One region of the Actinomadura sp. 1N219 genome, then DNA from elsewhere that is predicted to be linked to it. Evidence: riboswitches for the same ligand, from Rfam matches in the RefSeq annotation. Region 1 holds a riboswitch; each other region holds the start of a gene.
The links. Region 1 has a riboswitch for cyclic di-AMP ahead of ACH35V_RS09395 (CHAP domain-containing protein). Riboswitches for the same ligand answer to the same signal wherever they lie in the genome.
Positions count from the first base shown of each region.

Region 1 (3,250 bases):
GCGCTCAACTTCGCCTACGCGCAGAAGGGCAAGCCGTACTCGTACGGCGCCGAGGGCCCCGGCTCCTACGACTGCTCGGGCCTGACCATGAAGGCGTGGGCGGCGGCGGGCGTCAACATCACCCGCACCACCAACTCCCAGTACGCCGCCACGAAGCGGGTGGCCAAGAGCAACCTGCAGCCCGGCGACCTGGTGTTCTTCAGCGGGCTCGGCCACGTCGGCCTGTACGTGGGCGGCGGCCAGATGATCCACGCCCCCAGCACGGGCAAGACCGTCCAGGTCGTGAACATCACCTCGGGCTACTACCTGAGCAACTACTACGGCGCCGGGCGTCCCTGACGCCCCGCCCGTCCGGCGCCCGCACGCGGCCGGACGGACCGCCTTCGGCAACGGACCAGGCTTTGACCTGGTCCGTTGTTGATTTTGTGGGGGTTTGCCTTCTGTTGGGGCTTTGGTACCTTGTACCACTCACGGCGCCGTCCAGACGCCGTGTCCCCGCGGCGCTCACCAAGCGCCACGGCCCACGCGGCACGTTCATCGGCCGCGTGCCGGCGGCGCGAGCCACGCGCCGTCTCCCCCCGGCGGCGCGCTCCACGCGTCGTCCCGCGGTGCCGCGACGGCGCCGCGACGGTCTCACGCAGACCTCGCCCGACCCCGCCCACCGTGCGCACGCCCGCAGCGTGCATGGCGCTGAGAGCGCTGCCACGGCGATCCCGGAGGTCAGGCCGCCGGACGGTCCCCGGTGACGGGCCGCCGTCCGCACACAACATCACGCGCCGCTCTTTCGCACGCGGGAGACAGGTCCCGCGCACGGGCCCCATATCGCCCCCAGGATCGCAGCGGCAGCGCCGAATCCGCCGACGCGCGGAACCGGGGACCCATAACGCCGGAGTCCAGGGACCGTCCCTGGACGGGCAATGTCCGGCGCCCGGGGTGAATCGGCGCGCCTCTCCCGGACGACCCGGTGAGAGTCCGCCGTAGGGCCACTTCCTCGCCCGAACCCGTCAGCTAACCCGGTAGGCGTCTGGAAGAACGAAGGAGTGAAACCGCAGCGTTACCTGGGCGTGGTCGCCCCAGTGCGGCCACGCCCGCATAACCTCTGCGCTCCGCGCCGGCGTTTCCGCTCGCCGGAGTATCCCCCCAACCGACCGGCGCGCCCGCCCCCGGGCCGCCACCGCCGAGTCCGCGGACCGCCCTGCAAAGCGCGGCGGGACGCGAAGCCGGGGACCCACCTGTCCTCTCGGGGTGAATCGGCCTGCCCGCGTGCGGGCCGTAGGGCGGCTTCCACGCCCGAACCCGTCAGCTAACCCGGTAGGCGGCATGGAAGTCGAGGAGATCCCCCCGTGCCAGGCATCCACCGCAAGAAGACCCCGGGCAGGCACCGCAAGCCGAGCGCCCGGACCATCACATGGCGGACGACCGGCGGCGTCGTCGTCGGCGCCGCCGTCCTCGGCACCGCCGCGGCCACCGCGCAGGCGTCGGTCCTGCCGTTCGGCTCGCCGCCCGCCACGAACGCGTCCTCCGAGCTGGCGACCGCCGGGAAGGACGCGCGCGGAACCGCGTCCAAGGACCGCAAGAAGGACGAGCTCAAACGCAAGAGCCCCAACGCCGCCAAGGGCAAGGGCGACGCCGTGAAGCGCGGCGGCGCGCCCGCGAAACCGTCCGGTGCGCCATCCGAGGAGTCGCGGCCCACCGCCGCTGAGGCCATCAAGCTCGCCAGGTCGCAGGTGGGGATCGAGGAGGACGGCGGCGGCGAGACCAAGTTCCAGAAGTGGTACATGGGCACGTCCCGCGCCCAGGAGACGCTCGCCCGCGACGGCGGCTCCCTCGGCGGCTACAGCGACGCGAACTGGTGCGACATGTTCATCTCCTGGATCGGCGAGCAGATCGGCTTCACCGACCAGATCGGCAGCGACGCCTGGACCGTCGCCCACGCCCGCTGGTTCCAGGCCAACGGCCGCTGGGGCACCGAGCCGAGGCCGGGCGCGATCGTCTTCTACGCGTGGGACGGCGGCAAGTCCAGCGGCGACATCCGGCACGTCGGCATGGTGATCAAGAAGGTGGACGACGGCACGATCGAGGCCGTCGAGGGCAACACCGGCAACGCCGTCCAGGTCAAGGAGCGCTCGACCAGCGACATCGTCGGCTACGGATACCCCGACTACAAGTCGTGACGTCCGTCTCCCCACTCCTGTGGGCTGCATAGGATCGCGCGCATGAAAGACGGCTCCGGCGAAGGCGACGCGCACGGACGCGCCCTCACGCGGCGCGGGGCGCTCGCTCTCGGCGCGGGCGGGGCCGGGGCGCTGCTCGCCGGAGTCACGGGGCTGCTCGCCGCGCGTTCCGGCGACGACGCGGCGCCGCGCCCCCGCGAGACCAGGGCGGCTGGCCGGTTCGACGCCGGCGACGCAGAGACCGTCCTCGGCAACCGCGCGCGGGCCGTCCGGTCCGGCGACCGGACGGCCTTCCTCGCGACGGTCGGCTCCGCGCCCGCCGCGTTCCAGGACGCCCAGTCCCGCCTCTACGCCAACCTCCGCAGGCTCCCGCTGGCCGGATGGCGCGAACAGGTCGTCACCACCCAGGCCGTGGACGGCGAGGACGGCGTCACCGTCGTCCGCGTCAAAGTGCGCTACAAGCTGCGCGGTTTCGACCGCGGCGACGTGGTCCGCACCCAGTACCTGGCCCTGGCGCAGCGCTCCGGCGCCTGGACGATCGTCGGCGACGGCTCGTCCCACGGCTTCCATGACGACGCCGAGATCTGGGACGGTGGCCCCCTGTCGGTGGTGAAGGGCCACGCGAGCCTGGTCATCGGGGACGCCCCCGGCCTCGGCGAGATCGCGCGACGCCTGGACGAAGCCGTGCCGGTCGTCAGCGACGTCGTCGGCGCGGGATGGGCGCGGCGGGCCGTCGCGCTGGTGCCCGCCGACGCGGGCCTGGCGTCCACGCTCGCCGGCTCGGGCACGGGGCCGGGCCTCGGTGAGATCGCCGCGGTCGCGACCGCCGTCCCGTCCGCGGGCCCGGCCCGGGGCGCCGACCGCGTCGTCATCTCCCCCGGCACCTTCGGCCGCCTCAACGAGATCGGGCGCGACGTCGTCCTCGCCCACGAGCTGACGCACGTCGCCACCGGCGCCGCCCACGACCGCACCACGCCGGAGTGGCTCATCGAGGGCTTCGCCGACTACGTCGGCTACCGCGGGTCGGCGATCGGCGTCCGGGCGGCGGCGGGCGAGCTGCGCCGGGAGGTCGCGGC
Region 1 covers NZ_JBIRAY010000002.1:135,313-138,562, forward strand. The annotation lists gene ACH35V_RS09390 (NlpC/P60 family protein) at 1-339, shown strand, start outside; cyclic di-AMP (ydaO/yuaA leader) riboswitch at 837-1,038, shown strand; cyclic di-AMP (ydaO/yuaA leader) riboswitch at 1,196-1,334, shown strand; gene ACH35V_RS09395 (CHAP domain-containing protein) at 1,344-2,174, shown strand; gene ACH35V_RS09400 (hypothetical protein) at 2,217-3,250, shown strand, end outside.

Region 2 (3,250 bases), on a different contig from region 1:
CCCCTCCGGCGGGACGCCCGTCGTCCTCGACACCGGGGACGTGGTGCTCCTGCCGCGCGGAATGAGCCATGGCGTCGCCGACGTCCCGCACAGATCGTTGACCGCCGCGCGCTTCCCGCTCCAGGACGTCCTGAGCGACGGCACCGACCCGTGCATGGACGGCAGGCGCGCGGACATGCTCTGCGGCGCTTATCTGCTCGACCGGTCACGGTCCCATCCGCTGCTCGCCGAGCTTCCGGACGTCGTGCACATCCCGGCGCGAGGCGGCGGGCACCCGTCCCTGCGCGGCGCGGTCGAGCTGCTCGAACGGGAACTCGGCGCGGGGCAGCGGCCGGGTTTCGGCGCGGCGCTGCCCGCCCTGCTGGACATCCTGCTCCTCTACACGCTGCGCGCCTGGTTCGACGACCGGCCCTCCGGCGAGGCGACCGGCTGGACGGCGGCGCTCCGGGATCCGGCCGTCGCGGCGGCGCTGCGCGGCATCCACCACGAGCCGGAACGGCCGTGGACCGTCCAGTCCCTGGCCGATCTGGCGCAGCTGTCCCGCGCGGCGTTCGCGCGCCGGTTCGCCGAACTCGCCGGAACCCCGCCGCTGTCCTACTTGACCTGGTGGCGGATGACCAGCGCGGCACGGCTGCTGCGCACCACCGACCTGCCGCTGCGCTCCGTCGCGGACCGGGTCGGCTACGCCTCGGACTTCGCGTTCGCCAAGGCGTTCCGCCGCGAGTACGGCGAACCGCCGGGCCGCTACCGCCTCCTCCAGACAACGGCCGCCGAAGAGGAGGACGGCGGGGCTCTACCCCGGGGAAGGCGCCCACTGGTCCGGTGAGTCGAGCCCCGCCCGCGTCCATCCTCAGAGGCTCAGGCGGCGTTGTAGCCGAGCCGGCGGAGCTGGTCTCCCGACAGGCGGGCCACGTTGTGGTCATGGTCGGTGGACGCGTACTGGTGAATGGCCCACTGCTTCCACGGCGAAGGCGCGCTTACCTTGCCAGGGGCCCTTCCGTAATGCGCGACCCACAGCGGATATTCGCCAAGGCCCTTGCCGTGCTCCTCCGCGAATGAACGCGAACTGTAGAAGAACGGCTTGACGCCGGTCTTTTGCTGGACGCGTTCCAGCCAGCGCTTGGCCCAGTCGTTCACCTGGTCTGTCGAGCGGCCGTCGGTGGTCTCCAGGTCGAGGATGAGCAGGTCGCCCTTCTGCAGCCCGGCGGACGTCACCACCCGGAGGTAGTGGTCGGCCTCCCGGACGGGATCGTTCTCCGGACGCCCGTAGTGGTAGGCGCCCCTGACCAGGCCGTTCTGCTTGATCTGCGTCCAGTTGCGGATGAAGGTCGTGTCCTTGTGCTCGGTGCCCTCGGTGGCCTTGGCGATGCCGAAGCCGAGCTTCCGCTGGCTCCAGTCGAAGCCGCGGTCGTGGTGCGAGACGTCCACCCCGTAGGGGCGGGACTTGGCCGCGGGCGGCGCCTCGGCCGCGGGCGCCTTCTCGATCACCGGCGCGGCGGCGGTCCTGGCCGGGGTCTTGGTCTCGGGCGCGTCCGCGGTCCCGGCGGTGACGGCCAGGGGTGTGATCACCCCGGCGGCGACCACCGTGCCCACCAGCAGCGTTCTCCGGCGGCCGCGCGTTCTGATCGTTTTCTGGATGCCCGTTCGCACCGGCGTCCACCTCTCCTTTTTCGCCTGCCGGGTTAGCTGACGGGTTCGGGCCAGGAGACGGCCCTACCGCTGGCGTCCAGCGGATTCACCCCTAACGAACCTGGGTCCCCGGCTCCCCTTTTCGGGGATTCGGCGTCCGGCCGGATTTCGACCGGTGCAGCGGAGACTAAACACAGGAAATGAGCGGCGGCAAATCAGAATGGCAAATAAATTATGCGTAAGGCGAGCGGCCGACGGCCTGCTTTCCGTGGCGTGCACGGGGTTCGCGGGCCGCCGTTCTCATGCGCCGGGTCTGCGGCATCAACCGATGGGTTGATGCGGGGGTCGGCCGGACGGCGCGTCCTTTCGCGACGATCGGCCGATGGGACGCGGGCGGTGCGCGGCGACCGTGTGAGGTGGAAGGAGGTGTTCCGTGGACGAGACGATCGGGGCGGCGATCCGCGTCCGCCGCCGCGCCCTCGGGCTCACGCAGGCCGGGCTGGCCGAGCTGACCGGGCTGAAGCAGCCGGTGATCTCCCGGCTGGAGTCCGGCTCCCGGCTGCCGCCGCTGCCGGCGCTGGAACGCGTCGCGGACGTCCTCGGCCTCCGCGTCACCATCGCCGTCGAGCCGGTCGACCGGGTCAGCCGTCGAGGCGGTTGATCGGGTCAGCCGTCGAGGCGGTCGGCCGGGTCAGCCGGGGGACGCGACTGACCGGGTCAGCCGGGGAGGCGGATGAGGCGGCGCTCGACGGCCGCGGTGACGGCGGCCGTGCGGGTGTCGACGCCGAGCTTGGCGAAGATGTGCACCAGATGGGTCTTCACGGTGGCCTCGCTGATGAACAGGCGCCGCGCGATCCGCTGGTTGGACAGGCCCTCGGCGAGCAGTTCGAGGATCTCGATCTCCCGGGGGCTGAGCGCGGGGGCGGGCTCGCGCATCCGGTCCATCAGGCGGGTGGCGACGCGCGGCGACAGCGCCGTCTCGCCGCGCGCGGCCGAGCGGATGCCGCGGAACAGCTCGTCCGGCGGGCCGGCCTTGAGCAGATAGCCGGCCGCGCCGGCCGCGACCGCGCGGGAGATGTCGGCGTCGGAGTCGTAGGTGGTGAGGACGAGGACGCGCGGCGGGTCCGGCAGCGCGAGGATCCGCCGGGTGGCCTCGACGCCGTCGATGCCCTCGCCGAGCTGCAGGTCCATCAGGACGAGGTCGGTCGGGACGAGCCCGACCCGCCGGACCGCGTCCTCGCCGTCCACCGCCTCGGCGACCACCTCGATGTCCGGCTCGCCGCCGAGCAGGGCGCGCAGCCCGGCCCGGACGACGGGATGGTCGTCCACGATCGTCACGCGTACCACGGTCACCTCCCGTCCTCCGGCCCCGGCGCGGGCGCCGTCTCCCGGGGGACCGTGGCGGCGACGACGGTCCCGGACCCCTGGGCGCTCTCGACCGCGAGGGAGCCGCCGACCTCGGCCAGCCGGTCTTGCATGGCGCGGAGCCCGTACCCGCGTCCTTGGGCGGACGTGGCGGTCCCGGGGTCGAAGCCGGAGCCGTCGTCGGCCACGTCCAGGGACACGGCGTCGTCGAGATAGGTCAGCGTGATCATCACCGTGGCCGCGGCGGCGTGCTCGC
Region 2 covers NZ_JBIRAY010000011.1:204,281-207,530, forward strand. The annotation lists gene ACH35V_RS30090 (AraC family transcriptional regulator) at 1-826, shown strand, start outside; gene ACH35V_RS30095 (glycoside hydrolase family 25 protein) at 859-1,650, opposite strand; cyclic di-AMP (ydaO/yuaA leader) riboswitch at 1,656-1,795, opposite strand; gene ACH35V_RS30100 (helix-turn-helix transcriptional regulator) at 2,063-2,290, shown strand; gene ACH35V_RS30105 (response regulator) at 2,347-2,976, opposite strand; gene ACH35V_RS30110 (sensor histidine kinase) at 2,979-3,250, opposite strand, start outside.
Region 2: it holds a riboswitch for cyclic di-AMP, as region 1 does, so the genes downstream of both, ACH35V_RS30095 (glycoside hydrolase family 25 protein) here and ACH35V_RS09395 (CHAP domain-containing protein) in region 1, are expected to answer to the same signal.

Region 3 (3,250 bases), on a different contig from region 1:
CGGCTGCTGCAGACGGACCCCGGCGCGGTGCTGAGCGGGCTCTTCGACGAGTACGTGGAGGTGCTGGAGAGCGGGACGCCTCTGGAGCGTTCCCTGAACCAGTACACGACCGCGCAGCGCGGGCTGTCCCGGACGTCCAGGATGAGCGTGAGGTGCGTCGCCGTGCCGACAGGCGTGTGCGTGACCTGGCGTTACCACGATCGCGAGGACCGGGTCGCGCGGCGGCTGGAGCGGGTCGAGCGGCTGGCCCTGATCGGGTTCGGCGAGTGGGACCTCGCCACCGGCGAGGCGGCCTGGACGCCGCAGATGCTGGCCAACTACGGGCTGGCCCCCGACCAGGTGCCGCCGATGCCGCACGACCTGCCGAAGGTGGTGGCGGACGACGACCTCCCGCTGGTCGAGGAGGCCGTGCAGACGATGTTCTCCCGCCGGGAGCCGGTGGAGGCGGAGCACCGCGTGATCGGTCAGGACGGGGCGCCGCGGCACCTGTGGGTGTTCGCCGAGCCGGTGCTGGCCGAGTCCGGGCTGCCGGTGTCGATCAACATCGTCTCGCAGGACATCACGCGGCGGCGCGGCGTGGAGCGGGCGCTGGCGGAGACCCGGCGGCAGATGCTGAAGCAGCAGGAGCGGATGGCGCAGGAGCGGCGGGTGGCGGTGACGCTGCGCCGCGCGATCCTGCCGGACGAGGACGAGGTGGAGCAGCTGCCGGGCCTGCGCACCGCGATCCGCGCGCTGGCGGCGGAGAGCACCGCCCGCATCGGCGGCGACTGGTTCGCGACCAGGACGCTGCCGGACGGACGGTCGATGTTCGCGATCGGCGACGCGGCCGGGCACGGCCTGCCCGCGGCGGCGGCGATGGCCCGCACCCGCAACGGGCTGCTCGGCCTGACCTGCACGAGGGAGCCGGCCGGACGGCTGGTGGGCTGGCTGAACGAGCTGGTGAGCAGCATGGACCCGCCGGCGACGGGCACCGCCGTCGTGGCCCAGTTCGACGCGCGCGGTCGCGTCCTGGAGTGGACGTGCGCGGGGCATCCGCCGCCGATCCTGATCCGGGACGGGCGGGCGGTGCCGATGGAGGTCGTCCGCGACCCGATGCTCGGCGCGATGCCCGACTGGGAGTACATGACGATCACGACCAGGCTCAGCCCCGGCGACATGCTGTTCCTCTACACCGACGGCCTCGTGGAGCGCAGGGACGCGGACCTGGACGAGCGGATCGCCCGCCTCACCGGCATCCTGCGGGACTGCGCCACGCAGCCCGAGCTGATGCTGGACGACGTGCTCGCGCGGATGGAGCACGACCGGGCGGCGGACGACACCACGCTCTTCGCCGTGCACGTGGAGTGACCGGAACCATCCTTGACCTGTGATGATCACCCACTGTGATGTGCGCCTCACCTAGACGGGCCTGGACGGGCCCGGACGGCCCGGACCGGGCCGGATCGGCGTGTGCCGGGCGGCGTGGAGCAGCGGTTCTTTACCATTTGCGCGATGGCGGGTAAGCCCGGCGGGCAAAGGGCTGCGGGGCAGTTCTGGAAAGATCGGGAACAGCCCGCGCCGTGACGGTGTTGGTGCTTCCTTGAGAGGGCTTTGAGCAGGCAAGACCGACTTTTGTGCCTGGTTTGCTTTCTTTGAGAAGGTTGGTACCTTCTTACCGAATCACGCAACGCGTCCCATGCGTTGCTCCGGCCGTGCCGAGCGCGGCCGAGGATCGCGGAGCGGATCCCGCCCGCGATGCGCGCCCACCGAGGCGCGCGGTCAGATCAAGATCAGTCACTGAGATCAATCCGTATGCGCCGCGCACGCGGTGCGAGGCCGAGTCCGTCCGGTCGACCTGACCGGAACGGAGCCGGGGACCCAGGTTCCAGGGGTGAATCGGCGCGTCCCAGAGTCGCGCCGTAGGGCTGCTTCCATGCCCGAATCCGTCAGCTAACCCGGTAGGCGTCATGGGAGATAGGAGATTCCCCGCATGACCGGTCGTTTCGATCGACTTTCCCTGAACACCCTCACGCCCGAGGACAAGGCCGTCGGCGTCGCGCTTGGCGCCGTGCTGGCGGGAGCCGTCGGGCTCGCGATCTTCAACCCGCTCACCGACGACCGCGCCGTGGCCCAGACCTCGGCCCAGGCGGCGGCGGTCGCCGAGAAGGGCGGCGTGTCCGCCAAGTCGGACAAGGCCGGGACCCTCTCGGCCGCGGACGCCCGCGCGCAGGGCTTCAAGGTCCCGCCGCGCGCGGTCAAGCCCAACGAGGTCATCAAGCTCGCGGAGAAGCAGGTCGGGATCTCCGAGGGCAAGGGCGGCATGACCAAGTTCCACAAGTGGTACGTGTCGACCCCGCACGCCGCCGCGACCGCCGAGCGGGACGGAGGCTTCTCCGTCAACGACTACAAGGGCGCCCAGTGGTGCAACATGTTCGTCTCGTGGCTCGGCGCCCAGACCGGCGTGCAGAACATGGGCTGGGACGCGTACACCGTCCAGCACGCCAAGTGGTTCAAGAAGACCGACCGCTGGGGCAAGACCGCCAAGCCCGGCGCGGTCGTGTTCTTCGACTGGGACAAGGGCTCGCGCGGTGACATCGGCGACATCGACCACGTCGGCCTCGTCGTCAAGGACAACGGGAACGGCACCGTGAACACCGTCGAGGGCAACACCGAGAACGCGGTGAACAAGAAGACCCGCGACAAGTCCGAGATCGTCGGTTACGGGTATCCCGACTACGCGTCCTGACCCGATCCGCGCGATTGCGGCCGCCCGGCCGGAATCGCGAGATCCGGGTCGCGCGGACCGCGTGATCAGAATGGCGTCATCCGAAGGCGTCCGGTTCCGGCCGGGCGCCTTCGGGCGTTCCAGGGGGATGTCACCCATGTCGCCGGTGAAGGCGGGTAATGCCAAGCATTGACAGCCTTTGACTGCTCTTGGACCTCATCACGGCGTTCCGGGAAAGGAATCCGTGCGCGCGTCCGATCGGAGCCGGGACGCGCGGGGAGGGGGGCCCATGCGGGTGCGCCCGGACGTCAGCGTCGTCGTGATCGCCTACAACGACGCGTGGCGGCTGCCACGGGCGGTCGCCTCCACGCTGGAGCAGTCGCTGGGCGGCGTCGAGACGGTGATCGTCGACGACGGGAGCACCGACGGGACGGGCGAGGCCGCCGACCGGCTGGCCGCCGCGCACGCCGGACGGGTCCGGGCCGTCCACCTGGCGTCGAACTCCGGCGGCTGCGGGCGGCCCCGCAACACCGGGATCGAGGCGTC
Region 3 covers NZ_JBIRAY010000018.1:15,894-19,143, forward strand. The annotation lists gene ACH35V_RS36875 (SpoIIE family protein phosphatase) at 1-1,347, shown strand, start outside; cyclic di-AMP (ydaO/yuaA leader) riboswitch at 1,804-1,958, shown strand; gene ACH35V_RS36880 (CHAP domain-containing protein) at 1,970-2,725, shown strand; gene ACH35V_RS36885 (CDP-glycerol glycerophosphotransferase family protein) at 2,994-3,250, shown strand, end outside.
Region 3: it holds a riboswitch for cyclic di-AMP, as region 1 does, so the genes downstream of both, ACH35V_RS36880 (CHAP domain-containing protein) here and ACH35V_RS09395 (CHAP domain-containing protein) in region 1, are expected to answer to the same signal.

Region 4 (3,250 bases), on a different contig from region 1:
CGATCGTGATCGGCAGGACGAGTGCGAACCCGAAGACCGCGACGAGCCCGTTGTCGATGAGGCGCGCCCCTGCGCGGCGAAGTATCGGAGCCAGCGGCATCTCACCGCCGCCGTACTCGTCATAGGACGCGTCGTACGGCTCGTTGTACCCCGGCTGCTGCCCCCACTGCTGCTGGGTCTGCTGTTGAGGCTGCTGCCATTGCTGCTGAGGCTGGCTCTGCGGCTGCTGTTGAGGTTGCTGCCATTGGGGACCTTGGTACGGGGGCGGCGGGCCGTAGGCGCCCTGCCCCTGCTGCGGCGGGTAACGCCGTCCGCGGTTCGGGGAATCGCTCATCGGGTCAGTCCTCCAGGCGAAGCAACATCCGGGTGTTGCCCAACGTATTGGGCTTGACCCGATCGAGGTTCAAGAACTCTGCAACGCCTTCGTCGTAGGAGCGGAGAAGCTCCTCGTACACCTCTGGCGCCACCGGAGTCCCCAGGATCTGCTGGAAGCCATGGCGCGCGAAGAACTCCACTTCGAAGGTAAGACAGAACACCCTCCGCACGCCGAGTTCCCTAGCGTTCTCCAGCAGACGGGTGACAATTCGGTGGCCGATGCCACGGCCGCCGTACTCCTTGTCCACGGCGACGGAGCGGACCTCCGCAAGGTCCTCCCACATCACGTGCAGCGCGCCGCAGGCGACGACCCGTCCCGGCGTCCCGTGCTGCACGTCCTCGGCGACCCAGAACTCCTGGACGTCCTCGTACAGCTTCACCGCGGACTTCTTCAGCAGGCGTCGTCCCGACCCGGCGTACAGATCGACCAGCCTGCGGATCTCTTGAACGTCGGCGGTACGGGCTCGCCGGATCACGACCTCCACAAACAGGCGAGATTATCGAACGTGGCGCCTTAACAACTGTCGGCGGGTCGGTGCATGCGTCGGCATCCATCCCGTGTAACTAGATAAAACCGACTAGGCATTGCCCATAGCGCATCCGGAAAAGTGAGCAAGAACACACGGACGCCCGGGGAGCGCGGCGCGTGGACGGGAGCTGACGGGCGTCGCCACCTGCGATTTCTCAGGTTCTGGTTGGCATCTAATGCGGCTTCCGTTAGTGTCCTGCGCTGACATCGGCCTACCGCAGGACGGAGGCCGAACCGCCGAGTCCACGGGCCGCAACCAGCGCCCCGAGGAGCCGGGGACCCACTTCCGGATCGTTCGGGGATCGCCCCCGGGCTCTTGCCGTGAGGGGTGAATCCGCAGCCCGCGTGGAACCGACTTCCGCGCGCGCCAGCGGACGGGCTGCTCCAGCCCCAACCCGTCAGCTAACTCGGTAGGCGGACAAGGAGAGGAGAATTCGTGGAGCCATCGCGCCCTGTTTCCCTTTCAAGATCTGCTCGTTCAAGCTCCCCGCAGCCAGCACCGGGCCGGAGGACGACCCGGTTCCGCGTCCGGGCGATCACCGTGGCCGGCGCCCTCGCCGTCCTTTCGGTCGCGCCGCACACGACCGCTGTGGCGCACGCCGAGCCTGAGCCGTCCACGAAGGAACTCAGGACGAAGGCCCTTAAGCTGGCCGACGAGCTGGAGCAGCTCACCGAGCAGTACAACGGGCTGAAGGTCAAGCTCGCCCAGTCGCAGCGCGCCGCCAAGGTCGCCACAGAGAACGCCCAGCGGCAGGAGAAGTCTCTCGAGACCATCCGCCAGAAGGTCGGCTCCCTGGCCGCTACCAGCTACATGCAGGGCGGCTCTGACCCCGCGGTGTCGTTCGTCGCCTCCCAGGACCCGCAGTCCGTTCTCGACCAGGCCGCCACGCTCAACTACTTCGCCAAGCGCGACAGCAGCAAAGTCCTCGGTCTGATGCAGGCGATGCAGGCCGCGCAGCGCGCCCGTAAGTCCGCCGAAGAGCGCGCCAAGCAGGTGCAGGCGCTGCGCACGCAACTCGACTCGCAGCGCAAGAAGGTCACCGAAACTTACGAGAAGGTCCGCGGCAAGCTCGTCAAGAGGGACCCCACCCAGCTCGCCAAGCTCCCCGTCGTCGGCACCGGTAAGGGCGCGCAAGCGCTGCGGTACGCGATGAGCAAGATCGGTGTCCCGTACGTCTGGGGCGCCGCCGGGCCGAACTCCTTCGACTGCTCAGGCCTGACAATGTGGGCCTACAAGCAGGTGGGCATCAACCTGCCGCACTACACCGGCAGCCAGTGGAACGCCGGCACCCACGTATCGCGCAGCGAACTTCAGCCGGGCGACCTCGTGTTCTTCCATTCCGACCTGCACCACATGGGGATGTACGTCGGCGGCGGCAAGATGCTGCACGCGCCCCACACCGGCGACGTTGTGAAGATCGCCCCCATATCCGGACGTCCGTACGCGGGCGCCGTCCGGGTCGCCTGACCCCGAAGACCGCCGATTCAACCCGTCCGACAGCGCGCGCCCTGGAGACGACGAACCTCGGGGACGCCATGCACGGCCCCGCAAAGGGGCGGCGCGGTCAAGGACCCTGGCTCCTTCTACGTCCACTAACACCCGGCGCCGCCCGGACGCCCTAGCAACCGACCGGCCCCGTCCATCGCACGAGGTAGTCAAGGACGCCACAGGACGAACGGCCCCAGGGCCCGGCACGCGAACCGGGCGTTCGGGTGTGCCCGCTTGGGCGTCCTACGGAATTGGCTGGGCGGCTGATGCCCATACACGGAGCTGTCCGCGGAGGCGCGCTACGAGCGTTGGCAGGGCGGACGCAGACGGATGGCGGGTTCGGAAGGCTCGCTGAACGGACGCATCCACGTCCTCGATGCCCCGTCAGAACGAGGGGCCCTGAATTTCTCAGCACGGGCGGCTCACGGCGCTCGGTAGATGCCCCTGAGCGCTCCCGTGCGGGCCGCTTGACAGCCGTCACGGCGGACTCTGAAGCCGTCCTAGGTCGCTCCCTCCACGGAGCGGAGGGCGGGCCTGAGGCCGCGCGTCATCGATGACGTCCCAGCCGGGGTGTGTACGGGTGTCGAAAAGATCGAGGGCGTGCTTGAGAAGATCCACGGCGTGGTTTGAACACCGTCCGCGGCGACGCCTCCTGCAGGGACCTACCTGTCAGGGCGCGGGCGCCGCCGCTGCGGGGTCGGACGGGGGTTCTTCCGAAGATTTCTCCGCCTGGATTCTCGTGGCGCTCGCCGTCCCCGGACGAGCGTCGTTGGGGGTTGCCGCTAGATGAGCTGCCTTCGGGCCGCCCACACCACGGCCTCGATAGGGGTGTTGACCTCCAGCCGGTCGCAGATGGT
Region 4 covers NZ_JBIRAY010000011.1:22,533-25,782, forward strand. The annotation lists gene ACH35V_RS29300 (RDD family protein) at 1-334, opposite strand, end outside; gene ACH35V_RS29305 (amino-acid N-acetyltransferase) at 339-860, opposite strand; cyclic di-AMP (ydaO/yuaA leader) riboswitch at 1,143-1,337, shown strand; gene ACH35V_RS29310 (NlpC/P60 family protein) at 1,446-2,372, shown strand; gene ACH35V_RS29315 (LuxR C-terminal-related transcriptional regulator) at 3,176-3,250, opposite strand, start outside.
Region 4: it holds a riboswitch for cyclic di-AMP, as region 1 does, so the genes downstream of both, ACH35V_RS29310 (NlpC/P60 family protein) here and ACH35V_RS09395 (CHAP domain-containing protein) in region 1, are expected to answer to the same signal.